One region of the Mesobacillus boroniphilus genome, then DNA from elsewhere that is predicted to be linked to it. Evidence: predicted binding sites of a transcription regulator. Region 1 holds the regulator's gene; each other region holds the start of a gene.

Region 1 (9,923 bases):
ACTTAATCCCCCTTTGCAGACCAGTGCTTGCAGAAAGGAGAAAGAGAACAGTTACAATAGCTATAATAATAAGCTGAGTCGTGAAGTTGTTCGGAATGCCGACTACATAGTTAAGACCCCCATTAATTTGTGCCGCTCCCAACCCTAAAGATGCTGCTACACCAAAAATCGTTGCAAATACCGCGACTACATCAACGATGGTTCCAATCGTTCCTTTTGAGCGTTCCCCTAATAGTGGACTGAGGGTTATACTCATCAGACCCGGTTTCTTTTTCCTGAATTTATAGTAGGCCAGGACAAGTGCGATGACAGCGTAAATAGCCCAAGCATGAAAACCCCAATGCATATAGGTGTATCTCAAAGCAATTTTAGCCGCTTCAGGTGTGCCCCCTTCTCCAATTGGAGGATTGGCAAAGTGGGAAATAGGCTCCGAAACTCCAAAGAATAGCAACCCAATCCCCATTCCAGCACTAAATAGCATGGCAAACCATGTTTTTCTACTAAAGTCAGGCTTGTCATCATCTGACCCCAATCTTATTTTGCCATATTTACTAAAAATCAAAAATATGGCAAACAAGAGAAAGAAAGAAGCTGCCAATTGATAAAACCAGCCAAACGAGTCTAAAAAGAATGCCTTAGTTTGATCCATTACTTCACCTAATTGAACCGGAGCAACCACGCCCCATATCACAAATGCACTCGCAATGACGAGAGAAATCCAGAACACATTTGATACCTTACTCACTTCAGCCAACTCCCCATGATCGATTTCCAGATAAGATAAGGTTATGTTGCCCGAAATCAATGCATCGATTCGTGAATATGCCATAAGGTTGAAGATCTAAATTCCCAAAATTCTGTACAAGTGTATATTATTATGTATTTATTAACTTACCAATAAGGAGTATGATAGTAAGTAAAAAGGCTGTTTCGAAGCATTCGAAAAGAGTCCTGAATAAAGAAAGAGGTTACCAAATGAATGCAGCATTCTCACCAAGTAAAGAAACAACTAAGACAAAAGTTTTAGTCGTCAATGCGCTTTTTATTGCATTGACCGTTGTAGCAACCATGTTCATCAACATCAGGCTCCCAATCATGGGTAATGGAGGCCTGATCCATATGGGCAACATTCCTTTATTTATTGCCGCTTTCGTTTACGGCAGGAAAACAGGTGCGATAGCAGGAGCCTTCGGAATGGGCTTGTTCGATGTTATCTCTGGCTGGGCATTGTGGGCGCCGTTCACTTTCGTAATCGTCGGTGCCATGGGCTATGTAGCGGGATTGATGGCTGAAAAAATGCCTGGCAAGAAAGTGTATGTATACTCTCTGGCAGTTCTCGTTGCCCTTGTCATTAAAATCGTAGGCTACTATTTTGCAGAAGTAGTTCTCTACGGAAACTGGATCCAGCCATTTGGCTCAATCCCAGGCAATATGATGCAGGTCGTTATTGCAGGTCTGATTGTCATCCCACTTGCAGGAAGAATGAAAAAACTGTTGTAACTATGAAAAGCGCAAGCGCCTTGGTCAGCCCCGACAAGCGCTGGAGGTCCGCCCAGTGAAGTCGCTCTTTGACTTCATTGGGCGGACCGAAGCGATCTCGAAGGCTAGGCGCTGGAGCTAGACACTAATCTTAGTGCAAAAGAGGTACTATCTTTCAACAGTGAAAAATCCCCTATGAAGCAGCAAACTTCATAAGGGATTTTTTCTATGTATTCAATTCATTGTCAGAGAATTATGCAGGTGCTTTCCTGCCGGAAAAACGTAACTGCTGATTTTGTCGATACCTACATATAACTTGTAGATATTTCTCGGGAAATTGTTGAATTTTGAAAGTGGGATTGTTTGTAAAGGGACCATACTCATTTTTCGCTGTCTGGTGGCTTTATGGATGGACTGATATAGCGTATCGGCAGGCGATATATATCAAAGCATAGCCAAACATTGTAACAGTCAGGCTTGACAGTTCTTTGTATTTAAATCGGCCAGCAATACGATATAACAGGAATATCGCTAAATTCCAGCAATCTATTACACTTTATTTCCTGAATATCGCTGTTAGCCATCCCCATTTTCTTTTCTGGATTTCTTCTTCCAGACGTTTGTTAAAATCATTTTGGGAATTCCACTCATTCTTTTGTTCTTCCCGCATTTTTTGTATCTCTTTTTGCAGAAGTTCACTTCTCTCTCTTTCCTGCTGAAGCAAGGTTTCGTAATGGACATTTTGCTGATCGATGATTCTTTCAATCTTCGCATTTGTTCTTTGTGCTGAATTTCCAATGCTGGAACTGATTACATGATGGTCCTGCTGAAGCTGGGAAACATTTGTTTTAAGTTGGGCCATATCGTTTTTCAGCTGCACATTCATTTCACGTGCGGCTGCAAGTTCATTGGCGACGTAAAGCAAAACCTCTTTTAATTGGTTCGGGTCCTGAGGCAAGTTTTCATATGTATCGTTAAGCGCAATTTCCGTTCCGCCCGGGCTTTCCAATAGCTCCTTTTGCTGGAGCACGAGATCCTTAGCCGTATCGTCCAGCGGCTTGTCCGTATCGCGAAGCGCTATAAGCGCTTGGATATCCGATTGAACAAAAATACGCCGGTCGCCATCTTTCAAAAATTCGTAACCATTCCGTTCCAGAATCTGGCCATACTTTCGGACAGTGGGTGTAGCAATCCCTACTTCTTCCGCCACTTCTTTTGTTGAGAATGCCTGTTCATTCGGCTGTATATCGTGTCGCATATCGCACCTCCAATACTTTAAATATGAAGGTTATTGACTAAATTTGCAAGAGTCATATCGCTCAGATTCATATTCTCGCAGATATATCGCCACCTCCACTCGTTTAGGCAGTATTCGCCACTTGAAAATACTGTTCTATATAGGCAGACTCACCTCCAAATTAATATACAACCTAGCATGAGTGACGTTAGTCCTAGGTGGATAATACACAGAGAAATGCAAAAAGAACCCATCCCATAAGGGACAGGTCCTTTAAGAAGCTCTTATTTATTTAACAGAATTACATCATGCCGCCCATGCCGCCCATGCCGCTCATGTCAGGCATGCCGCCGCCTTCTTCTGGAATGTCTGCAACTACTGCTTCAGTAGTCAGGAACATTGCAGATACGGATGCTGCGTTTTGAAGTGCATAACGTGTAACTTTAGTTGGGTCAACGATACCGGATTCGATCATGTTTACCCACTCGCCAGTTGCAGCGTTGAAGCCTGTACCGACTTCTTCGCGCTTCAGGCGCTCAACGATGACTGAGCCTTCAAGGCCAGCGTTGTGAGCGATTTGGCGAACTGGTTCTTCCATAGCGCGAAGGACGATGTTCACACCAGTAGCTTCGTCGCCTTCAGCTTGGATTCCAGCCACTTTGTTGTATACGTTAAGAAGCGCTACGCCACCGCCTGATACGATTCCTTCTTCAACTGCAGCGCGAGTTGAGTTAAGGGCATCTTCAATGCGAAGCTTGCGTTCTTTTAATTCAGTTTCAGTAGCAGCACCAACCTTGATTACTGCAACACCGCCAGCTAGCTTAGCAAGGCGCTCTTGTAATTTTTCACGGTCAAACTCAGAAGTTGTTTCTTCCATTTGAACGCGGATTTGGTTTACGCGGCTTTCAATTTGAGCGCTGTCTCCAGCACCTTCAACGACTGTTGTGTTTTCTTTTGTAACAACAACTTTAGAAGCGCGTCCCAAAGAAGTGATTGTAGCAGACTTAAGGTCACGGCCAAGCTCTTCAGTGATTACTTCACCGCCAGTCAATGCAGCGATGTCTTCAAGCATAGCCTTACGGCGGTCACCGAAGCCAGGAGCCTTGACAGCTACTGCGTTGAATGTTCCGCGAAGCTTGTTGACTACTAATGTAGCAAGTGCTTCACCTTCAACATCTTCTGCAACGATCAATAATGGCTTGCCTTGCTGTACAACTTGCTCAAGGACAGGAAGGATTTCCTGGATATTGCCGATCTTCTTGTCAGTGATCAGGATATATGGGTTTTCAAGAACTGCTTCCATCTTGTCAGAATCAGTTACCATGTAAGGAGATGCATATCCGCGGTCGAACTGCATACCTTCAACAACATCCAATTCTGTCGTGAAGCCTTTAGATTCTTCGATTGTGATAACGCCGTCGTTGCCAACGCGCTCCATCGCTTCAGCAATCAATTGTCCAACTTCTTCGTCAGCAGCAGAGATAGCCGCAACTTGTGCGATAGAAGCTTTGCCTTCGATTGGCTTAGAAATAGCTTTCAACTCTTCAACAGCTGTTACAACAGCCTTTTCCATACCTTTGCGGATGCCCATTGGGTTAGCGCCGGCAGTTACGTTCTTAAGACCTTCGCGGATCATCGCCTGAGCAAGAACAGTTGCAGTAGTCGTGCCGTCACCAGCAACGTCGTTTGTTTTGCTGGCTACTTCAGCAACAAGCTTAGCACCCATGTTTTCGAATGCATCTTCAAGTTCGATTTCTTTCGCGATCGTTACACCATCGTTAGTGATAAGAGGTGAACCGAATTTCTTCTCAAGAACCACGTTGCGTCCCTTTGGTCCAAGAGTTACTTTTACTGCGTTTGCAAGAGAATCAACCCCGCGAAGCATCGCGCGGCGTGCTTCTTCACTGAACTTAATTTCTTTAGCCATTGTAGAAAGACCTCCTCAAATTTTTAATATTTAACGTTCTGTCTATAATCGCAGTGATTATTGTACTACTGCAAGAATGTCGTTTTCACGTAGGATTAGGTACTCAGTTCCCTGGTACTTTACTTCTGTGCCTGCGTATTTTGAGAAGATAATGCGGTCTCCGACTGCAACTTCAAGAGCAATGCGCTCGCCGTTCTCAAGAACACGGCCTGTTCCAACAGCTACGACTTTACCTTCTTGAGGTTTTTCTTTCGCTGTGTCGGGTAAAACGATACCGCTTGCAGTTTTTTCTTCAGACTCAACAAGCTCGATAATAATGCGATCTCCTAGTGGCTTGATCAAGTGAAACAACCTCCTCAAATTATATGTAGAATTTTTTTATTAGCACTCTCCTCGATAGAGTGCTAACACAATTTATATAATAATGAATCTCCATTTTTTTTGCAAGCGTGAAGCCTAACTTTTTTTATAAAATTTAGCATTAAATTCAACCTCATTCCCTTCGACAGCAAGTACCATATTTCGCGTTTTCTGAAGGAAGCCTGGCTAAAAAAGAGCACCTTAAAGAGTATGCCAGTTCCAAGGAATCTTAACCAAAACATTCACGAAGCGCCCTGATATTTGAACTTTCTCGATGATTACTAGTAAAATGGATAGATAGCATTCTTATAATAGCTTTCACGGCATACACATAGACGATCCGAATAGAAGGAGATTATCATATTGAAAAAAGAATACTGGTACGTCATTATCGCTTATATTGTCATGCAGCTTTCAAGCCTGATTGGCATCCCGATTATTGCATTTATCGGAGCCGCAATGGGGAAAAGTCTTGAGGAAATGGAGACCATCTCGATTCCCTACTGGCTCGTGATCAGCTTTTCGCTAACACTTGTAATCGTGCTTCTGCTCCTAAGGAAGGAACGCAGGACAGATGCAGACTTACGTGGTGCTTCATCACCGGCAAGCTCAGCTGCCTGGGCTTTCGCAGGTGTATTCCTTGCTCTGTTCGCCCAATCAATCGCGGCAAGCATCGAAAACATGCTTGGCATTGAAATGGGCTCGGAAAATACACAGGAAATCATTAAGTTGATTGAAAGATTCCCGGTTGTCATCCTGGTCAGCTCGATAATCGGACCAATCTTAGAAGAGATCGTCTTCCGGAAAATCATTTTCGGCAGTCTGCATAAGAAAATGAATTTCTTTTTCGCCGCTCTGATCAGCTCTGTCATTTTTGCACTCGCGCATATGGAGCCGGAGCATGTGATTCTTTACTCAGCAATGGGCTTCACCTTTGCTTTCCTTTATGTGAAAACAAAGCGTATCATCGTGCCAATCATTGCCCATGTTACAATGAATACAATGGTTGTCCTGCTTCAATCCGTATTTAGGGAAGACATTGAGAGAATGATAAAAGAAGCAGAGAAAATTCAAAGCTTTATTGGGGGATTTTAAGTTATGAAGCAATCGCCTTTATTTTCAGGCATTGTCTACATCTTGTTAGGCAGCTTATTCACCTATTTCGCCATCCAGAATGTAAACGAGACAGGCTGGGGATTCTTCAGCTATTTGCTTGTGGCCCTCGCTACGTTCGACTTCGGGTCCGGCATCAGAATGATTATGTTCCATTTTAAACTGAAAAATATACAGAAAAAATAGCTCCTTCAGATGAAGGAGCTATTTTTTATTCTACTGTTTCAGTTGTTTCAGTATCTGTCGGATAATGCTTTAAAAAGTAAATCAATGACTGCAGCTCCACCGCCAAATCAATGTGGTGGATCCTTATGGACGGCGGCACATTCAGCCTCGCCGGGGTGAAGTTGAGGATTCCCTTGATATTAGCCTGTACCAATCGGTCTGTTATCGGCTGCGCCACAGCTGATGGAACCGTCAGGATTGCCACCTGAATACCTTCCTCGACGACAACCTTGTCAAGGTCGTCCATGTGATACACTGCTACGTCTCCAATCTTCGTGCCAACCTTGTCCGGTGCCACATCAAACGCAATCTCGATTTTCGTGTTATTGTTCTTGGAAAAATTATAATTTAAAAACGCTGTTCCGAGATTACCGACACCAATTAAGGCAACCTTCGTCAGTTCATCCTGATCGAGTGTCTTACGGAAAAAGGTAAGCAGGTAATTAACATTATATCCGTATCCCTTTTTACCTAAAGCTCCAAAGTAGGAAAAATCCCTTCGGATTGTCGCAGAATCCACTTTTACCGCTTCACTTAACTCTGCGGATGATACCCTTTGCTTCCCTGAAGAATGCAAGTTCAATAAGAACCGGTAATATAGTGGCAAACGTTTTGCGGTTGCCTGCGGAATCTTCATAGCATCATTCGTCATTCTCCATCCTCCACCCTGTCCGTTTTTCTATCTCAACTTCTCTTCTCTCTTAAAATCGCCGTTCTTTCCGCCGGTTTTTTCGACAAGATACGTCTTGCCGATCACCATGCCTTTATCAACGGCCTTGCACATATCATAAACAGTCAGCGCACATGCTGAAGCTGCTGTTAACGCTTCCATTTCTACACCCGTATTTCCTTTTGTTTTTACAGCTGCTGCGATATTTAAAACATAGTCACTACCATTTTGCTCCCAATCGAATGAAAGGTCAATGCCTGTCAATGGAATCGGGTGGCACATCGGGATTATTTCAGAGGTTTTTTTCGCCGCCATGATGCCTGCTACCTGCGCGACAGCAAGTACATCCCCTTTTTTCATTTTATTTTCAGTGATTCTCATATATATATCTTCGTTTACGGTTATGCTGGAATGGGCGACTGCCGTACGGACCGTCTCCGGCTTTTCACTTACATCGACCATCTTCGCTCTTCCCTCTTCGTTAAAATGCGTAAATTCTGCCATGTTAAAGCTCCTTTCTACCAAATGATACACTATTTTGTCAAACTTGTGTGTGAACTTTGTTTCAGTGTTCACAATACATAGGGAATTTTTTACACCTTACCACCTATAGCAGTTCGCACATATTGCCGTGCCTATATTATTGGGTTACACTATCTCTAAGGCAATAGAGGTGAAAAATAATGATATTATTACAAGTTAATCAGCTTTCAAAATATTTTGCTGCTGATCTTATTTTATCGAATATAAAGTTTGAAATACAGACAAATGACCGTGTAGCGCTCGTCGGCCGAAACGGGGCAGGCAAATCGACACTGCTAAAAATCATCGCCGGCTACGAATCGCACGATGGCGGCGAAATCATCCGCCCAAAAGGTACGACAATTGGATACCTTGCCCAAAATACCGGTCTGGAATCCGAGAAAAGCATCTGGGATGAAATGCTAGCTGTTTTTGACCATCTGCACAGCATGGAAAAAGATTTGCGCCGTCTCGAGGAAAAAATGTCGGATTCTGACACCCTGTCAAACGCGACAGAATACGAAAGAGTATTGAAGGAATACGACCTTTTGCAAGTCCAGTTCAAGGAAAAAGGCGGCTACCAGTATGAAGCCGATATCCGTTCCGTCCTACACGGCCTGAACTTCCATTCTTTTGATTATTCCACAAAAATATCCACTTTAAGCGGAGGACAGAAAACTAGACTCGCATTGGCGAAGCTATTATTGACCCGCCCGGATATTTTGATTTTGGATGAACCGACGAACCACCTTGATATTGACACGCTATCCTGGCTTGAACAGTATTTGCAGGGCTATAACGGAGCCATACTGATCGTTTCACACGACCGCTACTTCCTGGATAAGGTCGTGAACCAGGTATATGAAATCTCCCGCCACCTGCTGACGAAGTTCCCAGGCAATTACAGCTCATATTTGGAGCATAAAGCCGCGAATTACGAACGTGATCTGAAACTGTATGAGAAGCAGCAGGATGAGATTGCCAAGCTCCAGGATTTTATCCAGCGTAACCTGGCCAGGGCATCAACAACTAAGCGTGCCCAGAGCCGTCGGAAACAGCTTGAAAAAATAGACCGGTTGGACAGGCCGATGGGTGATGAAAAATCTGCATCGTTCAGCTTCCAAATTGAACGCCAGAGCGGGAATGATGTCCTGAAGGTAGATGCGCTTGCTGTCGGCTATCAAAACGAAGTGGTCTCTAAGAATATCACGTTTAACCTTTCGCGCGGTGACAGCACTGCACTGGTTGGACCAAATGGTGTCGGAAAATCAACTTTATTAAAAACTATCGTTGAAAAACTGCCCTCGATAACCGGCAATATTCAATACGGTTCTAATGTTTCGATCGGCTACTATGATCAAGAACAGGCAGAACTCAGCTCGAATAAAAAGGTTTTGAATGAACTTTGGGATGAATACCCCCTTAAATCGGAAAAAGAAATCCGCACCGTACTGGGGAATTTTCTTTTCTCAGGTGACGATGTCTTAAAGATTGTCTCCACCCTGAGCGGTGGCGAAAAAGCTCGTCTGGCACTTGCCAAGCTTATGTTGCAAAACTCGAACTTCTTAATCTTGGACGAGCCTACTAACCATCTAGACTTGGACAGCAAGGAAGTTCTTGAGAATGCACTCATCGACTATCCTGGCACAATCCTGTTTGTCTCACATGACCGTTATTTTATCAACAGGATCGCAACAAAGGTCCTCGAGCTCGATCGCAGTGGCGCAACAGAATACCTTGGCGATTACGATTACTACGTCGAGAAAAAGCTTGAGCAAGAAGAGCTGAAAGCACTGGCCGAACAAGCAGCCAACGCAGCTGGAACCGTGACTGAAACAGCCAGACAGGATAAAACCTCCTACCAGCAGGACAAAGAAGCAAAAAAACTCGAACGCCAGCGCAAACGCCGCATGGAAGAAGTTGAAGCAAAAATTGAACAGCTCGAGTTAGAAGTAGCTGAATACGAAGACATCCTTTGTGATCCCGAAGTTTTCCAGGACCACGAAAAAGCAGGAGAAATCAATAGTAAAATCGAAGCCGCCAAAGAGAAACTCGATGAACTGATGGAAGAGTGGACAGAATTGGCATAGGAACGGACTAAACGGGCATGAATGTGCCCGTTTGTTTATTCTCATTATGTGAAAAAATTCATTGATGATATTTTATTTTCAGAAATTTGTCGATTGCTCGCAAAAATGTTCATTTATTCGCAAAAACTGCGCTTTTATTCGCAAATTTTTTACTATTTATTCGCAAACTGGAAAAAATACATAGATAATTGCCAGTTTTTATTTCCAGATTTACATCTTTTCCACAGAAAAAAAGTCCCGATTAAAAACCAGGACTTTTTGTTCACATAGTTATTCACATAGTAAAGACTGATTTATAGG
Region 2 (9,923 bases), on a different contig from region 1:
GGTATTGGCGAGTTAATCGGGGGAAGCCAGCGTGAGGAAAGAGAAGAAGTCCTTGCAAATCGAATTAAGGAACTTGGTATGTCGGAAGAAGATTACTGGTGGTATCTAGAGCTTAGAAAATACGGTAGCACAAAGCATTCTGGGTATGGTATTGGGTTCGAACGACTTGTTATGTATCTAACTGGGATGAAGAACATCCGCGATGTCATACCATTCCCTCGTACACCAGGAAATGCGGAATTTTAATTTAAAAAATAGGATGCTTCGGCATCCTATTTTTTTTCAAGGAAGTCGAATAAGCTATTCTATGATTTTACCATAAAGTTCCACACTATATTTAAAACATTATATTATTTGGCAAACCCTTATATTGAAAGACATCAGGTTATGATCGATTTAATCCCAGGTATTTCGTGTGTAAAAAAACAGGGTGAGAATGAACAAGATCAGCATGCTAATTATTGTGTTATTTAGCTTTAGCTTATATTGTTTAATCGTATAAATGCTTTTATAACAATAAAAAAGAGGGTGTGAAATCTTTTGTGATTTCATACCCTCTTTTGGTTAATTTTTTGCTTTTTATACTCTAAAAGAGAACCCATTATTATGATACAGGTAAATTGATTTTCTAAAAGAACTTATATCCCTTCGATCCAATCGGTGCATTCTCAATCATATCGATAAACGGTATAGTGTAAGCGAACAGGATCAAAAGAACTGTGATACCGAGCCATAGCTTCCAGTTTTCAAAAACCATCGGAGTTTTTTCTGCTTCATCTGCAACTTCTCCTACAGGGAATTCTTCTTCACCTTTAGGTGCGAAGAAAGCAAGGTTAATAAAAATGTAAAGCATAAGAATGATTCCAAGGAACAGGATGGATCCGCCAACTGCCTGTGCAACCTGGTAAGGAATCCATTCAGCAGCTTGCTCTGAACCGCCGTAGGTTGAGAATGATGAACGGCGTGGGGCTCCAAGCAGGCCGGCTGCGTGCATTGCCCCAGACATGAATGTCATTCCGATTGCCCAAACAATCCCCTGGATAATGGCAAGTTTATTCATAGCTTTTGTTAGTACCCTTCCAGTAAGGTGAGGGACCAGCCAATAAGAAATCCCGAAGAAAGTCAGGACGACGGAAGTTGCAAGGGTCAAATGGAAGTGTCCTGTAACCCAGATTGTATTGTGTACTACTTGGTTCAACTGGTGGGATGCATTGACAAGTCCGCCAGCTCCTGCTGGTATAAATGCAAGCATTCCGATGAAAGGCACTGCGAATCGGGCATCTCCCCAAGGAAGCTTTTTCACCCATCCAAATAGACCAGTAGATCCTTTTGAACGTCCAAACATTTCAAATGTCGCAAACAATGAAAATGCGGTCATCAATGACGGGATAACAACAAGGAATGTCAGTATTACTTGCAGGAATTTCCATGCAGGGTCAATACCCGGTTCCATCAACTGGTGGTGGAAACCTACTGGAATCGAGAACAACAGGAACAGGATGAACGACATCCTTGCTAATGAATCAGAGAAAATCTTTCCACCAATGATTTTTGGCACGATTGCGTACCAAGCCATATATGCAGGCAATAGCCAGAAATACACAAGAGGGTGGCCGAAATACCAGAACAATGTACGGCTAACCAGTACATCTACACGCTCTACAAGGCCTAGTGACCAAGGAAGCAGTTGGAATAATACAGTTGCCGCGACACCAATCGTCGCTACAATCCACATAAGCGTGTTAACAAGTGCCATGAAAGTCAGCAATGGGCTAGGCTTTCCAGGATTAGCTTTTCTCCATGAAGTATAAGCCATAATCAATGCGGCTCCGTCAATCCAGCTTCCGACGATTACAAGTGTAAGTCCTAAGTAAAAGAGTGCGTGTGCTTGTAATGGTGCGTAGAAAGTATATAGGACAGAAGCCTGGTTTGTTAGGATCATGATAGCTGCCATAACAGTACCGATTGTCATCGTCCAGAAACCAATCCAGCCAGTCTTTCGCTGTTTATCAGTTAATGTTCCAGATGTTTTACTCACAAGAGATAGCTGGAATCCCATAATGAAAAATGTTGTTAGAACCAGTCCAAGTACAACACCATGGATTGTAAGGATCTGGTAATACCCAGTCCATGAAGGTAATTCGAATTTTCCTGATCGGACAAGTGTCTGGAGCAAACCTGCAAGTCCGCCGATTGCAAGGGCGATGAAAGCGACATAGAAGTGGGCCATTGCTAGTTTGCCGTCGCGGCGGTCAACTTTTGGATTGATTGATGTTGTATTCATTATTCCACCACCTTGATTTTAGACGACATCATGTGGTGTCCGACACCACAATATTCATTACAAACAATCAGATAATCGCCGGCTTTATCAAACGTTGTGACGTACTCACTGATATAGCCAGGCTCAAGCATCATGTTGATATTAGTGCCCGCAACCTGGAAGCCATGAATGACATCCTTTGTAGTCGCGATTACTTTCACTTTAGCTCCTTTTGGAACTTCTACCTGTCCAGGGTTGTAGGCAAAAGCGGAGGCTACGAAAACAAGCTCGTAATCCCATTCTTTTCCTTCAACCTTCTTCAATCCTGGCTCATCGAAAGGTGCTGTAGTATCTACCTTTTCAGGATTGATTGTTGCCAGGCAGCTTGGAGGCTGGTTGCCTAAATAGAAGGCGCTAACCCCAATTACAGATAGGAATACGATCAATGTCGTAATTCCGAATATCAGCCAGATTTTCTCAAATTTATGAATGTGCATAACTTCTTTCTCCCCTTTTGGTATCTCTTAGAAACGATCTACAAATAAGAAATAAACGCTTACCCAAGTAACGATTAAAAAGAATCCTAACAAGAAAACGGATGCAAGTGTTCCTTTCAAGGAAGATTGGTCTTCCACTTTTGTTTGTGTTTTCTTCCCAATTCCAGGCTGAGCCATTCCGGTCCACTCCCTTCGTAAAAAATGTTCGTTTAAAAATGATAAGTACATTCTCATAATACAAAACAATTTGGAAACGTAAATATGGTTTCGGACAGTTCACAAATTGTTCATACCTGATGTATTTACTATGTTAATGGTGAAAACGCGTCAATACAGTGATTTAAGTCACATGGAACGAGGGGTAAATGTGAATAATCTGTGAAAACAATTTTGTGAAAAAGTGAGCAAAAGTACAGGGGAACAGATCGAGATGTGACAGAACGACTTGACATTGAATAAAAGTGGATTCCTGACAGCTTTGCCCTCTTCATCTTGAAACCTGTCAAAATAACCGCGGATTTTTGACAGCTTTGTTCTCTACACCATCAAACCTGTCAAAATAACAGAGGAATCATGACAGCTTTGGCATCTGCAGCATCAAACTTGTCAAAATAACAGAGGAATCATGACAGCTTTGGCTTCTGCACCATCAAACCTGTCAAAATAATCAAGGAATCATGACAGCTTTGGCTTCTACACTATCAAACCTGTCAAAATAACAGGGGAATCATGACAGCTTTGGCTTCTGCACCATCAAACCTGTCAAAATAATCAAGGAATCATGACAGCTTTGGCTTCTACACTATCAAACCTGTCAAAATAACAGGGGAATCATGACAGCTTTGGCTTCTGCACCATCAAACCTGTCAAAATAACAGGGGAATCATGACAGCTTTGGCTTCTGCAGCATAAAACCTGTCAAAATAACAGAGGAATCACGACAGCTTTGGCTTCTGCAGCATCAAACCTGTCAAAATACCTGAGGATTTTTGACAGCTTGTCCTCTTTATCCTTAAAGCTGACTGAATAAAAGTGGACATTTAAAAACATTTAAACGATTTTTCCTAAAACTAATGACTAAAATAATCCATCGATTAAGAAACCTTCAATCCTAACACCGATTAAAGGTTATATGCTTACATACGATTTAGCAACAAAGATAAAAGGAATCACCATTTCGCGTTTTGCTAATAAACTAATAGAAAATGGATCTTTCAGGAAGTGGTACAAATGCAGAAGTTTTATTGTGAACATTGCCGCCTCATTTATGATGAAGTGAGCGTATGTAAAAAATGTGGGGGAGCAGCAGAAAAACAAATCTGGATTGAGGTGCAAAAGCAGTCCAACGAAAAATAGCACCTCGTTTGGTGCTTTTTCTTTCGGCTTATTTCCTTTTGCTTGTACGTTATGATGCCATATCAATTCAGATGTCCAGACAAAAAGTGTGCGAAGACTGTAATAATACGAATGTAATGGCTTGTCTGAAAAGTAACAAATAAGACGAAAACTGCCTTTTGCTAGGCGAGAAAACCTTATTTTCCTGCGTATTATGTTAAAATTAACTCAATTTAGAGCGGGAGGATGATAGGTATGTTTTTGCCATCTTTTGATTTGAAAGGAAAAACAGCGGTCGTGTCTGGTGCTGGCAGAGGGATTGGCCGGGCGATTGCAATCGGTCTGGCTGAAGCTGGAGCAGATGTTGCCTTACTTGCACGAACGGAGGAAGATCTCAAGGAAACTTCTTCGGTAATTGAAAAATTGGGAAATAAAACTCTTGTGCTCCCGACAGATGTGACAAAAAGGGATCAAGTACATAATTCGGTTTCTAAAGTAATCTCTGAATGGGGAAAGATAGATATCCTTGTCAACAATGCGGGCATGAACATCCGCTCAAAGGCTTTAGAGGCGACGGATGAAGAATGGCAAAAGATCATGGATACCAATTTGAAATCAGCATTCATGATGTCCCAGGAAGCCGGGAAAATCATGAAGGAACATGAATCAGGGGGCAAAATCATTAATATCGCGTCTGTAGCTGGGCAAGTAGCTCTCAGGACCGGTGTCGTCTATGCGGCTACTAAGGCAGCGCTCATGCAGATGACAAAGGTGCTCGCGATGGAATGGGGACAACACGGAATCAATGTGAACTCAATCGGACCATGGTATTTCAAAACACCCCTGACTGAAAAGCTTTTAGCCGATGAGGAATATGTGAATGACATCCTGGCAGTTACACCGTTGAAGAGAATCGGCGAATTGCCCGAGCTAGTAGGACCAGTCGTCTTCCTGAGCTCAGAAGCAGGAAATTATGTGACCGGACAAACATTATTTGTCGATGGTGGAATGACGATTCATGGATTCTGATTAAGAGCAATGTAGAGGAGCTTATTTACCGAAAAGCACCCTAAGATTAAAGGGAGATGTGCTTAGCCGAAAAGGTCGACAAAGTGTAGTAGAACACTGAGTTGTCAACTGGTAAAGATTTTATAATGTATATGGTTTTATAGCATTGTATAATAAACATGCACAGCAACTCCTTCAAAACGTTAGCTTTCTCCTATTTGGGGAAAGCTTTTTTTTCGTTTTCCTCCAATCATAGTTTGATTGCATACTCTTCGGGTAAATGGAAAAAGTAACCGTACATAGATGTGAGGAGAGTATAAATATGCCCAGAGTTATATCCATCGCGGAAGCCGTGCCGCCATATTCTATTGAACAGGAAAAAGTAATGGACTTTGCAGAGAAACTATTTAAGGAGTCCTTTAAGGATATAAACCGTCTGCTTACCGTCTTTCAAAATGGGCAAATCGAGAAAAGGCATTTTGCCAAAGACTTGGACTGGTTCGAAGTGGATCATACATTTGAAGAGAAGAACGATGCGTATATAGAAACAGCTGTAGATCTGGGAGCTAAGGCAATTTCGAGATGTTTGAAGAATGACGATTTTTTGAATGATGAAATTCATCTTGAAGAAATCGATGCTATTTTCACAATCAGCAGCACGGGTTTGTCGACGCCCAGCATTGATGCGAGAATCATGAATATCCTCCCGTCATCACAATACACTAAAAGGATTCCGATTTGGGGACTGGGATGTGCTGGTGGGGCAGCAGGGCTCTCGCGTGCATATGAGTACTGTCTTGCATATCCAGAAGCAAAAGTACTTGTGCTATCAATAGAATTGTGCAGTTTAACCTTCCAGCGGAACGACCGTACAAAAAGCAATCTGATCGGTACTTCACTGTTTGCGGACGGGGTTGCGTGTGCTCTGGTTTGTGGTGATGATTCTGGTTATGAAAATATAATGAAAAAAAATGCTGCACCTAATATTATCGGTACACAGTCCACAACCATGCCTGATTCTGAAGATGTTATGGGGTGGGAAGTGAAAAATGAGGGACTTTATGTCGTATTTTCCAAGGATATACCGACGATAATCGAAAACTGGCTCCAGCCAAATGTCTTAAGGTTTTTAAATACCAATGGTCTTGACGTTCAAGATCTTGATCATTTTATTGCTCACCCAGGAGGAAAGAAAGTCCTGGATGCGTATGTTTCTGCTCTGAAGTTCCCTGAAACAATGACCGAGACATCACAGGAAGTCTTAAAAGAATATGGGAATATGTCTTCAGTGACAATACTATATGTATTAAAAAGGTTCATGGAGACTGCAGAGGAAGGCGATCTTGGACTGGGTGCTGCACTTGGTCCAGGTTTTAGCTCGGAATTGCTCTTGATGAGGTGGGAATAACATGATATTCCTCATATTTGTAGGATTGATTATCTTTCAGAGGATAACAGAGCTTGTGATAGCCAGAAAAAATGAAGCCTGGATGAAAAGCCAGGGGGCACTTGAATTCGGACAAGGGCATTATCCCGCGATGGTGTCGATCCATACAGCTTTTTTCCTCTTTTTTATTTTGGAAGTAACCCTATTGGGTAGAAACCTGTCGGATTATTGGCCAATCTTACTTGCGCTGTTTATTTTTACACAGGCAATGAGAATTTGGGCACTTTCTTCATTGGGAAGGTTCTGGAATACAAAAATCATCATTCTCCCTGGAGCGAATGTCATCAAGAGAGGACCCTATAAAATCATCAAGCATCCAAACTATTTAATTGTTGCAATTGAGTTGATTGTTATTCCATTAATGTTCAATGCCTATATCACAATGGGAATCTTTACTTTGTTGAATATCCTGATTCTATCAATCAGGATTCCTGCTGAGGAAAAGGCATTGAGAGAGTTGACAAAGTATGAAACTGAATTTTCCAAGAAGGGGCGTTTCGTCCCGAATTTGTTAAATAAGTGTGACAATTCATCTGATTCCATTGAAAATGATAATCAGTAGTGCTACACTTTCCTTAAGATGAAAATTATTCTCAGTTAAAAAGAACCTTAAGGACGGTGTCGTACCAATGGTTTCCGTGTTAGTTGTCTCGACCATAGCTGCTTATTCCTTACTTATGAAATATGTTTTAAGTAATGTACTAAAACCCCATTAATAAACAATATTCTCATTTAGATGGAAAGCTCGGACTGATGTCCGGGCTTTTCTTTTTTGCCGTTATGAAAATGAAATTATAGGAAAAGACCGACAAATCATATAAAATAAAGTTATTCACAAATTTGTCACAAGGGGTAAGAGGAATGGGCCAGACTATTGCGCAACAAGATCATAAGCTTCTTGGAAAGATTTTATCGCTATATAATTTAATGAAATCAAATCACGACGATGATACAGCTGAAAAAGTAAGGGAATTGGGAAGGAAAGCAGTTGAAGAGGAATTTTCAATCGCTTTTTGCGGACACTTTTCTGCAGGTAAGTCGAGCATGATCAACAGGCTGATCGGCGACAACATTCTGCCATCCAGCCCAATACCGACCAGTGCGAATCTGGTACGGATTATATCAGGTTCTGAATATGCCAAGGTTATCTTCAAAGACGGTGGCTCACGCCTGTATCCGGCACCGTATGATTATGAAACCGTCAAGACGTACTGCAAGGATGGCGAACAAATCCATTCTATTGAAATCAGCCATAAAGGGGAGGAGTTCCTGGAACAGGCAGTCATAATGGATACACCGGGAATTGATTCTACTGATGATGCGCACCGCATTGCGACTGAATCGGCGCTCCATCTGTCAGACATCGTTTTTTATGTAATGGATTATAACCATGTCCAATCCGAATTGAATTTTCTTTTTACGAAGGAATTAACGGATGCGGGAAAAGAACTCTATTTGATCATTAACCAGGTAGACAAACATCAGGATGCAGAATTGTCGTTTGAACAATTTAAGAAAAGTGTTGAAAATTCTTTTGCTGACTGGGGAGTAAAGCATGCCGGGATCTTTTATACATCGCTGAAGGACCCTGAATCGTCCCATAACCAATTTCAAGAGCTTCGTTCATTTATCATGGAGCGGAAGAGCAAGAGAAAAGAAATACTGCCAGTTTCAATTTTTAAGTCGATGGAAAAGCTGTCGGAGGACCATTTGGCAAGTCTTCAGCAGGATGTATCTGAAGAACTTGGTCAATTTGAGACAATCCTGGCAGGAGTGTCTGACAGCGAGCGTCAACAGCTATCTGATGAACTCGATAATATAAGAAAGTATATCCAAAGTATCAAGAGTGAGCGAGATCCTGAACAGGAGTTTCGTACTGGACTAAATGATATCTTAAAAAACGCGTACTTAATGCCTTTCCAGACAAGGGAATTGGCCGAGGCTTATCTGCAGGCCCGACAGCCAGATTTCAAGGTGGGCTTGTTATTTTCAAAACAAAAAACGGAACAGGAAAGAACAGCTAGATTGGACAATTTCTATCGAGACCTGGAGGATAAAGTACAATCCCAGCTCGACTGGCATATCAAGGATTTTTTATCCAAGCTGTTCAAGAAACATAATCTTTCGCACACGGAACTGCAGACAACAGCAAATGGTTTCAAGATTGAGTTCCAAAAAGAGCTGCTCTCTGATGCCGTTAAACCTGGTGCCAGACTTTCAGGGGACTACGTCCTCAATTATACGAATGATGTCGTTGAGGCATTGAAAAATCTTGCAAGAAGAGGGCTTGAGCCCATTAAGGAACTATTCATCGACTACGTAAAAGGTAATGATGATGAGGAGGTAAATGAACTTCTCAACAAAGAAGAAAATCTCGAGAAGCTTTTATCAGCTTGGAAAGCATTGGCTGCTATCCGGGAAAACCTTGCCCAACAACGAAGACATGTATCGGAAATCCTGTATGGTGAACCGGCTGAATATAAAGAGGAAGACTACATTATTTTTAGAGCTGCCGAAGATGAGCCGGAAGTGATTATAAATAATGATCTTTCTTCATCCAACACTGGCAGGGAAAAGGCGGTTCCATCAGTACAGGAAGCTCATGTCGATCAAGGGAATGGCATAGCGAAATTTCACGAAGAACAACAGCATCTGGTCGGCAAAATGAATTTTGCTTCTGAACAGATTGAAGCTATACCTGGATTGAAAAAAATCTCCCGTGAACTGAAGGATAAAGCTACACGGTTAAAAGAAAGAGAATTCACTGTTGCCTTGTTTGGGGCGTTTAGTGCCGGAAAATCTTCTTTCGCGAATGCGCTGGTAGGGGAGCGGATTTTGCCTGTATCACCAAATCCAACAACTGCGGCGATCAATAAAATTAAGCCAGTGACAACTGAGCATCCCCACGGAACGGTAATCGTAAAAATCAAAAGTGAGGATGAATTGCTGAAAGAATTGGAGCGTTCTCTAGGATTATTCGGGAAGAACACAAGTGATTTCGAGCGAGCGATCGATCAAATCAATACTCTTAAATCCGAGGATAGCGGATACAGTGCAGCAGAAAAGACCCATTACTCATTCCTCCAGGCTTTTGCCAAGGGGTTCAGCGCTTTCACAAACAGCTTCGGAGAGAAGCTGTTTGTGGATCTTGAATCATTCCGAGGTTATGTTGCTGAAGAGGAAAAATCCTGTTTTGTCGAGTGGATTGAGGTCTATTATGATTGCGAGCTTACGAGAGAGGGGATAACCCTTGTTGATACGCCTGGTGCCGATTCAATCAATGCCCGCCATACAGGAGTTGCCTTCGATTATATCAAGAATTCGGATGCTATTTTATTCGTAACCTACTATAATCATGCGTTCTCAAAAGCGG
Region 3 (9,923 bases), on a different contig from region 1:
ACGTGCCAATCACCCTATGATCATCGTCGAAAACTGGTGTTGACCAGCATGCCTTTAAACCATAAGAGAGGGCCAGATCTCGGTATTCCTCCCATAACGAATCGGACTCAATATCCTTTACCGCCACGGATTTCCTCAAATAGGCCGCCGTGCCACAGGAACCAGCCTTTGGACCAATCGGCATCCCATCAACTGCCACATTATATACTGGCGGCAAATTAGGAGATGACCCTTGTACTAATTTCTTTCCCTCTTGGTCGGCAATCAAGATTGAACAGCGGGCCCCGTCTGTAAAACTCTCGATAAAAAGGACAATCTCATCCAGGACCTCTTGATAAGAGATTCCCTTCGCCATCATTTTAAGGATTCGATTTTGGCCGTTCAACAATGCCTCGAGCTCCTTTTTTTTCGAGATATCCTGTGCACACCCGACAATGCCCAAAATCTCCTTACCTAGGGTAATCGGAACAGCCGTAACCATCAGGTCAACTCGTTCACCAGTATCCTTTTTAAAGATGGCCGTTTCAAATCTGGTTCGCCCTCCTGACGTCACTTGCTTAAATTGCTGAATTGTATCTTCCAGGAAATCATCATGAATGATCGAAATGAAATTCATATCCAAAGCCTCTTCCAGCGAATACCCCGTTATCACTACAGCTGCTTCATTGAACCCAATAAAATTTCCTTTCATATCAAGGGCGTAGCAACCATCATGGTTATAATCAAACAAGGATTTATATACCTCAAAAAGAGATTTGCTATTTAAATCTGGCTGCATTATAGTCACCCGCCCCTTTAAATTCGTAGTATATACATGTTATTGATTTATATCGGCACTCCCTGTCTATGGTTACACAGGTATTTTTTTACAAAACAGGCCTGTTGGACTATTTATGAGGTTTTTTCAAACATAAAATCACGAAGAAAAGACCCTTAATCAAGGGCCTCAGACTGTCATTGGAAGGGTATGATTAGTGGTTAGCACCGTCCTCCAAAACAACAACGCCATAATCTCCTGAAGATGCAATACGCAAACAATATTACCGCGATAATACCAATTACACCTACAGCTGTATTTACTGTAGCAGCGAATGAACCCAACCAAGCAAGGACAACAGCAATCACGCCGAAATAGGATAACAGAATCAATCCTGCCCCCACCAGGACTCCAAGAAATAAGTCGAACACACTGCATGCAGCATGAACTCCATTACTCATATGCTTCACCTCCAATCCTTTGTTCACCAACATAATATGCATGTACCAAACAGCTTGTTTATTAATGAAGGAAAAAGAGGTGAATATACTATCTTTTTATGCTTTTTTACCACTATTTCCATCTATAATGAAAGTGGTTTATGATGTAATCAACCAGAATGAATAGGAGAATAGCAATGGAGAAACAGCAAACAAGTATAAAGCCTTTCCTTTCACTCATTGTATCAACGAATATTCCGAAGGCTGCGCTTTTCACCGGGCTGGCTGCGAGTATCATCACGACCCTGGCTGGCCTGGTGGTTCCAATCCTGACGAAAAATCTGGTAGATGGCTTTTCTGTTGAGGCGATCAGCGTTCCGCTTGTCATCGCGATTGGCGCTGCATTCGTGATTCAGGCATTGATCAGCGGGATTTCCATCTATCTGCTCAGCTATGTCGGCCAAAAGGTCGTCGCGCGGCTGCGCGAACGGATGTGGACGAAGCTGATTCGCATGCCAGTCCGCTACTTTGACAAGCAGTCCAGCGGGGAAACGGTCAGCCGGATTGTCAATGACACCAGTATTGTCAAAGAGTTGATCACGAGCCATTTTCCTAATTTCTCAACGGGGATTATTTCAATCATCGGTGCTGTGGTGATTTTGCTCGTGATGGACTGGAAAATGACCTTGCTCATGCTAATTTCCGTGCCGCTCACGCTGGCAATCATGATTCCTCTCGGCAGGAAAATGGCTAAGATTGCGCGAGGGCTGCAGGATGAGACGGCTGTTTTCACCGGACATATCACCCAGACTCTCGGGGAAATTCGCTTAATGAAAGCTTCAACCGCGGAAAAAATTGAAGAGAATAACGGTTATGGCGGAATTGATAAACTGTTCAACTTTGGATTGAAGGAAGCGCGAATCTTTGCGTTGATTGGACCTGTCATGCAACTCATGATCATGGTCGTTATTGTCATCATCATTGCCTACGGAGGAATGCGCGTAGTTAACGGGACAATGTCCACAGGGGCGCTCATTGCCTTCCTGCTTTATCTGTTCCAGATTATTATGCCGATCACTTCGTTCGCGATGTTCTTTACCCAGCTGCAAAAAGCGAAAGGCGCGACAGAACGGATCATTGAAATTCTCGACCAGCCGCTTGAAGAAGGTCAGGAAGGCATCGAAACAGACATCAGCAACCTGCCCATCACCATCGATAATGTCAGCTTTGCCTACAGCGAGGATGAGCCGGTCATTGAAGGAGTTTCACTGGATGCGCAGCCTGGCCAGATGGTTGCTTTCGTCGGACCAAGCGGCGGCGGTAAAACTACCATGTTTGGCCTGATTGAACGTTTTTACGAACCAACAAAAGGAGAAATCCGGATTGGTGACACTCCGATCCAGAAACTATCGCTTTCCTCTTGGCGAAACCAAATCGGCTATGTCTCGCAGGAAAGCGCCATGATGGCTGGAACCATCCGCGAAAATCTGTACTATGGGCTGGAAAACGGAGACAAGATTCCGGATGAACGTCTTTGGGAGGTCGCAAAAATGGCCTATGCCGACCAATTCATCGCAGACTTTCCCAAAGGACTTGATACGGAAGTCGGCGAACGCGGCGTCAAACTGTCTGGCGGTCAAAGGCAGCGAATCGCAATCGCCCGCGCCTTTCTCCGTGATCCGAAAATCCTGATGATGGACGAAGCCACCGCCAGCCTCGACAGCCAGTCAGAAGGCATCGTCCAGCAGGCCCTGACCCGCCTGATGGAAGGCCGGACGACATTTGTCATCGCCCACAGGCTCTCCACCATCGTCAATGCGGATAAGATTGTTTTTATAGAAAAAGGAAGAGTGACCGGTATCGGCACTCACCAGGAATTAATCCAGACACATGATTTATACAGGGAGTTTGCACAGCAGCAGCTGGCTTAAGCATGAAGAAGGAGGTCCTGCCATTATTACGGCGGACCTCCTTCTTCATGCTTTTATTTTCTCGGCAGCAAGCCAGTACCCCTAAACAAAAATAATCTCCTCGGTCGCCCGATAATCCCTTGGTGACAGGCCGACATATTTTTTAAATGTTCCGCTGAAATAGTTAGGGGTGTTGTACCCTAGTTCTTCGGCGATGGCTTCCACTGTGTGGTCGGTGTGGCGCAGCAGCCAGACGGCGCGCTGCATGCGAACGAAGGTGACATACTCGACGAAGCTTCGTCCCGTTTCTAGTTTAAATATACGACTGAAATAGGGGACGCTCAGATTGATCTGATCGGCCACCTGCTTGATTGACAAGTCCTCGGTACAGTACTGGTAAATGTACTCGGTACATTTTTGAATTTGCATGTCTTTTGTGATTTCTTCATAATAACGGAGCTGAAGTCTTTCGTATGGCGATGTCCGCCTTGCTTTACAAGCTTCTTTATACGAATGGTGCAGCAGCAGCGGCTCGCGATAAATGGAGCCTACTCCAATATAAAGCTGAATCCCGTATTCATTTTCCAACGAGTCAATTGTCGCAAGGATTCGCCCTTCACCCTCTTTCCAATGCTTCAATGAACCAAACTCCGACGGCACCTGAATCAGCACGAGCAGATGTTTCCTGTAGGACAGGAAAGTGAGGTGATACCCTTCAAACTGTCTTTTTAAAAACTCCTGGATGACCGTTGGAGCCTGCCAGTCTTCTTGTATTCGTTTATCCGGACAGCGGACGAATCCCTGAATAAAACAGACCACATTCGGAACAGCTTCCCCTGACAGGAAAAAGCGGGCCTGCAGAAGCTCCTCCTCTGTCTTCACTTCCCCTGACAACAGTCTTCGTAAAAAAGCCTCCCTAAAAGGCAAGTCATTCTGCCCAATAGCCTGCTCCGCACCGATATGATGGAATACTTCCTCGCTTTCTGCGAATCTGGTATTCTCACTTTCAATCTCGTCGACCGCCCGTTTTAATGTACGTAAAAAAATCCGCTGTTTCACCGATTTTACCAAGAGGTAGGTCAGCTTGAACTCGATTGCCAGTGGAGAGGTGTGCAAAAGGGAAGGGTCCAGAAGCGGAATGACCCGGCAGCCTTTATTCCGTTTGCGGAACCGATGAATTTTCACCCAATCATGCCATTTGTTCACTTCGATAATCGCAATATGTATATTATTCTCTTCGTCTACGAGTTGACAATTCTCCTGACATTCTTCTAAAATCCATGCAGCCAGCTTTCTGTACTCCCCTTCATCTTCCACCGCAAGCCAAATTGAATACAACCATGACACCCCCTTGCAATATTCACATCAGTGAATAAAAATTTAAATCACATTAAATATTTGTATATTTCTGATAATTATTTGTAAGGTATTGGACAATTCTCTATCGTACAATCAATTTAATCATATCATGGCTTGCCTAAAGGAGGGAAATGTTGATAACGGGAAAAGCCAAAATATTATCTAGGGGGAATATAATTGGCAGGGGAGTACCGGGAGTATAATTATGTAGCGGCTGATACGATCGACGTAAGCGAACTCAAGCCGCTTGATCCAGAAACAAAGCAAATCATGAAAAGTGAATTCAGTACTGGCATTAAACTTACGCTCTTTTATTATGTATTTATCCTTTCCATTCCTATTTTGAATTGGTACGCCGGAGAATTTATGTTTTCCCGGATGTGGGGCGGCATGACCTACAGCTGGTTCTTCACAAGTATTGTCGCGATGGCAATGGCGTTCGTCATTGCATTCATTCATACCACTTTATATGAAAAGCGCCTGAAGAAAAATGAAACTGAGCAGTCATCAGCTCATGCTGATGGAAGGAGGATTGGCTGATGTCCACATTCCTTGAGCCGAAATTCCTGTTAACGTTAATCCTGATGGGAACCATTGTGTATATCACTTATCTTACAAAGAGAAGCGCGACTGCTTCCGACTACTTCGTCGGGGGACGCAGCTTCGGCTGGTTCACCAACGGCTCAGCGATTGGCGGCGACTATTTGAGCGCAGCCACCTTCCTAGGGATTGCCGGCCTGACCTATCAGCTCGGCTATGACGGTGCTTACTATGCATTTTGCTTCTCGATCGGCTTGACACTCCTGGCGATATTCGTCGCTGGACCGCTTCGCCGTTTTGGAGCCTATACAGTGGCTGACTTTTTGGCCTACCGGTTCCACAGCCGGCGCGCCCGCCTTGCAGCCGTCGCAGTCGTACTCGCTATTTCCGGTTTCTATGCAGCCCCTCAGCTGCTTGGCGCTGCTCAAATCCTAAGCATGTTTTTTGGCACCAGCTATGAATTCGGAATCATTTTTACCTGTTCCGTCATGATTTTCTATGTGGGAATCGGCGGCATGAAAGGTACTACTCTGAACCAGGCATTAGAATTATGGATTCGCCTTGGTGCGTTCCTCCTTATGGTCGGCGCAGCCATCTGGGGCGGACTTCATTATCAAGATATCCTGGCATCCATCAATGAGTTCAAAGGAACGATCACAGGTACAGCAAGCTTCACGGCTGATGGAAAAGATATTCCGTTTGACGGTTCTGTTTGGACTGGAACAGGCAACTACTTCCCTTCCTTCTGGCAAACCATTTCGATGACAATCGGGCTTTCACTTGGTACCATCGGGCTTCCGCACATCCTTTTGCGCTTCTACACAAACCCAAGCGCGAAAGCTGCCCGAAGGTCCGCCCTAATGGCAATCGGAATCGCGAGCGTGTTCTTCTTGTTCGCTGTTTACCTTGGAGTAGTAGGACGCTCCATCTTCTTGACTGGCGAAGCTGATCCAGCTGTCATGAAGGATCTGATTGCCGGCGGCAATAACATGGTTGTCCCGTCAACAGCACAAGCCCTTGGTGGAGAATGGTTGCTTGGCCTTGTCATCGCCGGTGCATTCGCAGCTGTATTCTCAAACCTTTCCGGGCTATTCATCGCAAGTTCAGGTGCATTGGCACATGATTTGTACGCAACCTTCTTCCGTAAAAACATTACTGAAAAAGAGCGCGTAATCGCTGGTAAACTTTCAATCATTGTTCTTGGCGTTTTGTATGGAGTCCTTGGTCTGATGGTAAAAGAAGCCTCCATCGGCCACCTTGTCGCACTAGCGTTCACTGTTGCGGCAAGTACGTTCACACCAATCTTTATCCTGGGGATCTGGTGGAGAGGCATGACGGAAAAAGGAGCCATCGCCGGCCTTGTATTGGGTCTCGCTGCCTCCATGTACATGATTTTCTTCAAGACGACACTGCCGGAGTTCCTGCAGTTCAACGTACCGGGAATCATCACCGTACCAATCGGATTCCTGTCAGTTTACATCGTCTCAAAGCTCGACCGCAAAGTGCCATCCGATGTAAACGACTTTATGAAGCAAGTTCATTCCAAAGAGTCAGAAGCCGCATAGAATCTCATGGCTGTTTCGTTTTTGGTCACTCATCTTGTAGATGAGTGACTTTTCTTTCTTTTGTGGAGTCTTTTTTAGGGCTTCATGGGTTTTCCAAGCTTCTTTTTCTGATCACTCCCTCCGCATTGTTCCTCCAACCCTTTACGGGCACTCATGTAAAAAAGAGCGACTCTATAATAAGTCGCTCACACAATTATTTCACTGAGACACCACTGCTGTTTTTCACCAAGGAAACATGCTTCTGTTTCTGCGGACTTGTTTTCTTATTGTATGAATACCAGTAGGCCATAGCGACGAACAGCGTTCCACCGGCTGCGTTTCCCAGGAACACGGGCACGAAATTGTGGAAGTATTCAATCCATGTAAAAGATCCGGCGAAAATGGCAGCCGGAATGACGAACATGTTGGCGACCACGTGCTGGAATCCAATAGCCACAAACGCCATTGTCGGGAACCAGATTCCGAGGATTTTCCCTCCCATGTCCTCCGATCCATACGACAGCCAGACAGCTAGGGCAACCAACCAGTTGCAGCCGATTCCTGAAAGGAACGCTTCGAGAAAAGTGGCTTCGATTTTATGCTCCGCGATGCTGATTGTTTTTTCAAGGTAAATACCCGACTCTGTCAACCCTGTCAAATGTCCAAATACATATGCAACAAAAATGGCGCCAAGAAAATTACTGAGTGTGATCAAACTCCAATTTTTCATCACCTGCCAGCCCGAAACTTTGCGGGCAAGCCCTGCAAGCGGCACAGCCATCATATTTCCTGTCAGCAATTCCCCTCCCGCCAACAGCGTGAGGATCAAGCCAATCGGGAAAACAGCTGCGCCAATCAAGCTGCTCAAGCCTTCAAGCGGCCCTGCAAGCGGGGCGGTCACTCTTATGTAAAGGAGAAAGCCAAGAGATATGAAGGCTCCAGCCTGAAAACCGAGGATCATTGTTTGCATTAATGAATAACTCGTCTTCTTTTGTCCGCTTCCAATTGTAATATCCATAATTTGTTCAGGTTTGTAATAGGCCATGACGTCTGGGCTCCTTTTCTATGGCTGTTTTCGCATTGATTGTTGCTATTCTTACGAATCCTTTTTTTTTTAACATGCAGTATCCAGATAGTGATACTAATAGTCCACTTCAAGATTTTTAACGAATTGTGAAATAAATCACATACAACACTACTTAAATTGTACCTCAAGTCTGCTCTTTCGCTTGTGAACATTTGTTGGCTATTTATAAAGCGGTTACACGTTTTATTTTTAAAGAGGTGGCCGTACTAATACAAAAAAAAGGCGCTAAGCAATGCTTAGCACCCTTCCGATTATTTTTTAAAAATCCCGAATGGCTTTCCAATCGGCAGAACAACTCTTCCAAAGTGGGTATTCAGCACATTGGCTGCTGATCCGTAAAATGAAAGAATCGCAATACAAAGTTCCGCCACAGCTGCCAGCATATGTGATGCTTCTTGGATAACGCCAAATGAACTTAATGAAAGTCCAATAAACAAGAAATCGATCAATATGAAGATAAAGAACAAGACTTTATTTGTTTCCAGGGCACCAACGGTCATAAAAATACTGAAAATCAGGTAACCAATGAAGGCCATTCCTAACTGCTTGGCATCGCCGTCGGCTGCAAGGCTTTCACCGAAAAATCCAAGTTGAATCAGCCAAGTCGTTCCGACACCGAACCAGAAAAGGCCGAACGCGCCGAAAGCTGTCATTCCAAATATATTATTATGCTTGCCGTCAAGAATGGCAGCATATAGCTGTGCAAGACCACCAAGGAAAATAGCCCAAGGAATGATGAATGAAACGCCATCTGTCATTCCAAGTTTCTGGGACGATGCCACCAATGTAACCATCGCCAGTCCAAACAAACCAAGTGCTGATGGATCTGCTGTTGTGATTTTAATTTGTGTTTGATCTTTCGTATCCATTTTTTTCCTCCTATAAAGTAATGCGCAAGCGCCACCCAAAAACAGAAACTGGAGACTTCTGCAAGAAAGAGCGTTCTGCGCAAAAACATACTTTTGTACTTTACAGGATTCAAGTAGGAGAGTCAATATGATTTATTTGTCAGGTGAGCAATTTTTCACCTTCAGTACCGCTGTATTGCATATAAAAAGGAAGCATGAGATACTTCCCCATGCTTCCTTACATTGTTCCTGCCATTTTGCCAACGGGATCTGCCTGTGTTTCCACATATAATGTCCTGCTTGGGAATGCGACGGATACGCCTTCTTCTTCGAGGATTTCCATGATCGCGAAATTGATTTCTTCCTTCACTGTCAGGTATTCTTCCCAGACGGTTGTTTTAGTGAAGAAATACAGGAAGATGTCGAGGCTGCTGTCATTATATTCGTCAAACTTAACAAAAATCGTATCAGGATGGATGTCGTCATTTGCTCTCAATGTTTCTTCAATCCTAACGATCGTTCTTTGCAGCTTCATTCTAGGTGTGTCATACGTAACACCTAGCTTGAACGTGATCTGCCTTTTCCCCATTTTGCTCCAATTCGTGATTGATTCATTTGCTAAAATGGCATTTGGAACCGTGACGACGGCTTGTGCGAAGGTACGGACTCTCGTGCTTCTGAAGGAAATGTCCTCAACCGTTCCCTCGACACTCGGAGTTTTGATCCACTCACCAATCGTAAATGGTTTTTCGGTAATAATGATGATGCCGCCGAACAAGTTCCCAATCGCGTCCTTTGCTGCCAGCGCAAACGCGAGGCCACCTAAGCCAAGCCCTGCAATGAATCCATTGACATCGTATTCGAACACCTGCGCGATAATGCTGATGCTGATTGCGACGATGATGAACCGGATCGCTTTTGAGAAGAATGGAATCAAAATCTGGTCGATTTCCATGTTAAAACGATCATTGATTTTCATGAAGAGCAGTGATGAACCCGAAGATAGATTGTACAGTCCCCCGGCGATCAGAACGATGACTGACGCTCTAATAATCTTTAAGAATAGTGGATTAGATTGCTCCATGAAAGGAAAATAATCCGCTGCAACATAGATTCCTATAATGATAAATAACCATCGAATCGGCTGCTCAAATGCGACGGTTATATTGGAGAAAAGCTCAGTCGGCGTTTTCTGGCCGAGTTTTAACATCAGCTTAAACACATACTTCGTGAAAAGCTTCCTGAATAAAAGGAATAAAAAGAAGATCCCTATGGAGATCCCCAAATTTTTCAGCACTTCATAAGACAAAAGATATTCCCACCAGGTCATTTCATCATTCCTCTCTATTTTTACTCGTTCCATCATAACACAAATATTGAAGAAGCATGAGGGCGTCCCATGCTTCTTCACCAAGCCACTAGTATTCAATCCCGGGAT

What was found. The regulator Rex, encoded in region 1, represses fermentation and respiration genes when NADH is low (regulators of the CRP and FNR family bind a similar motif). The targets are predictions, from matches to a motif close to TTGTGAAATATTTCACAA.
Region 2: a site for Rex is predicted at 3,151-3,168, ahead of DYI25_RS09300 (cytochrome c oxidase subunit 2A). Genes of this name have one in related genera too.
Region 3: a site for Rex is predicted at 7,722-7,739, ahead of DYI25_RS18805 (formate/nitrite transporter family protein). Genes of this name have one in related genera too.

What each region holds. Positions count from the first base shown of each region.
Region 1 is NZ_QTKX01000007.1:3,291-13,213, reverse strand. Features, by position in the region: gene DYI25_RS21995 (glycine betaine uptake BCCT transporter) at 1-745, opposite strand, end outside; gene DYI25_RS21990 (ECF transporter S component) at 976-1,500, shown strand; gene DYI25_RS21985 (hypothetical protein) at 2,036-2,737, opposite strand; gene groL (chaperonin GroEL) at 3,018-4,643, opposite strand; gene groES (co-chaperone GroES) at 4,701-4,985, opposite strand; gene DYI25_RS21970 (CPBP family intramembrane glutamic endopeptidase) at 5,367-6,098, shown strand; gene DYI25_RS21965 (YdiK family protein) at 6,102-6,302, shown strand; gene DYI25_RS21960 (redox-sensing transcriptional repressor Rex) at 6,328-6,993, opposite strand; gene moaC (cyclic pyranopterin monophosphate synthase MoaC) at 7,021-7,515, opposite strand; gene DYI25_RS21950 (ABC-F family ATP-binding cassette domain-containing protein) at 7,695-9,623, shown strand.
Region 2 is NZ_QTKX01000001.1:1,816,711-1,826,633, reverse strand. Features, by position in the region: gene asnS (asparagine--tRNA ligase) at 1-246, shown strand, start outside; gene DYI25_RS09310 (b(o/a)3-type cytochrome-c oxidase subunit 1) at 629-2,284, opposite strand; gene DYI25_RS09305 (cytochrome c oxidase subunit II) at 2,284-2,760, opposite strand; gene DYI25_RS09300 (cytochrome c oxidase subunit 2A) at 2,788-2,937, opposite strand; gene DYI25_RS09295 (SDR family NAD(P)-dependent oxidoreductase) at 4,351-5,124, shown strand; gene DYI25_RS09290 (type III polyketide synthase) at 5,426-6,511, shown strand; gene DYI25_RS09285 (isoprenylcysteine carboxyl methyltransferase family protein) at 6,513-7,112, shown strand; gene DYI25_RS09280 (dynamin family protein) at 7,412-9,923, shown strand, end outside.
Region 3 is NZ_QTKX01000003.1:291,813-301,735, reverse strand. Features, by position in the region: gene DYI25_RS18835 (bifunctional diguanylate cyclase/phosphodiesterase) at 1-778, opposite strand, end outside; gene DYI25_RS18830 (ABC transporter) at 979-1,218, opposite strand; gene DYI25_RS18825 (ABC transporter ATP-binding protein) at 1,395-3,128, shown strand; gene DYI25_RS18820 (helix-turn-helix domain-containing protein) at 3,210-4,445, opposite strand; gene DYI25_RS18815 (hypothetical protein) at 4,644-5,006, shown strand; gene DYI25_RS18810 (cation acetate symporter) at 5,006-6,571, shown strand; gene DYI25_RS18805 (formate/nitrite transporter family protein) at 6,765-7,595, opposite strand; gene DYI25_RS18800 (acetate uptake transporter) at 7,889-8,506, opposite strand; gene DYI25_RS18795 (mechanosensitive ion channel family protein) at 8,724-9,815, opposite strand; gene DYI25_RS18790 (hypothetical protein) at 9,904-9,923, opposite strand, start outside.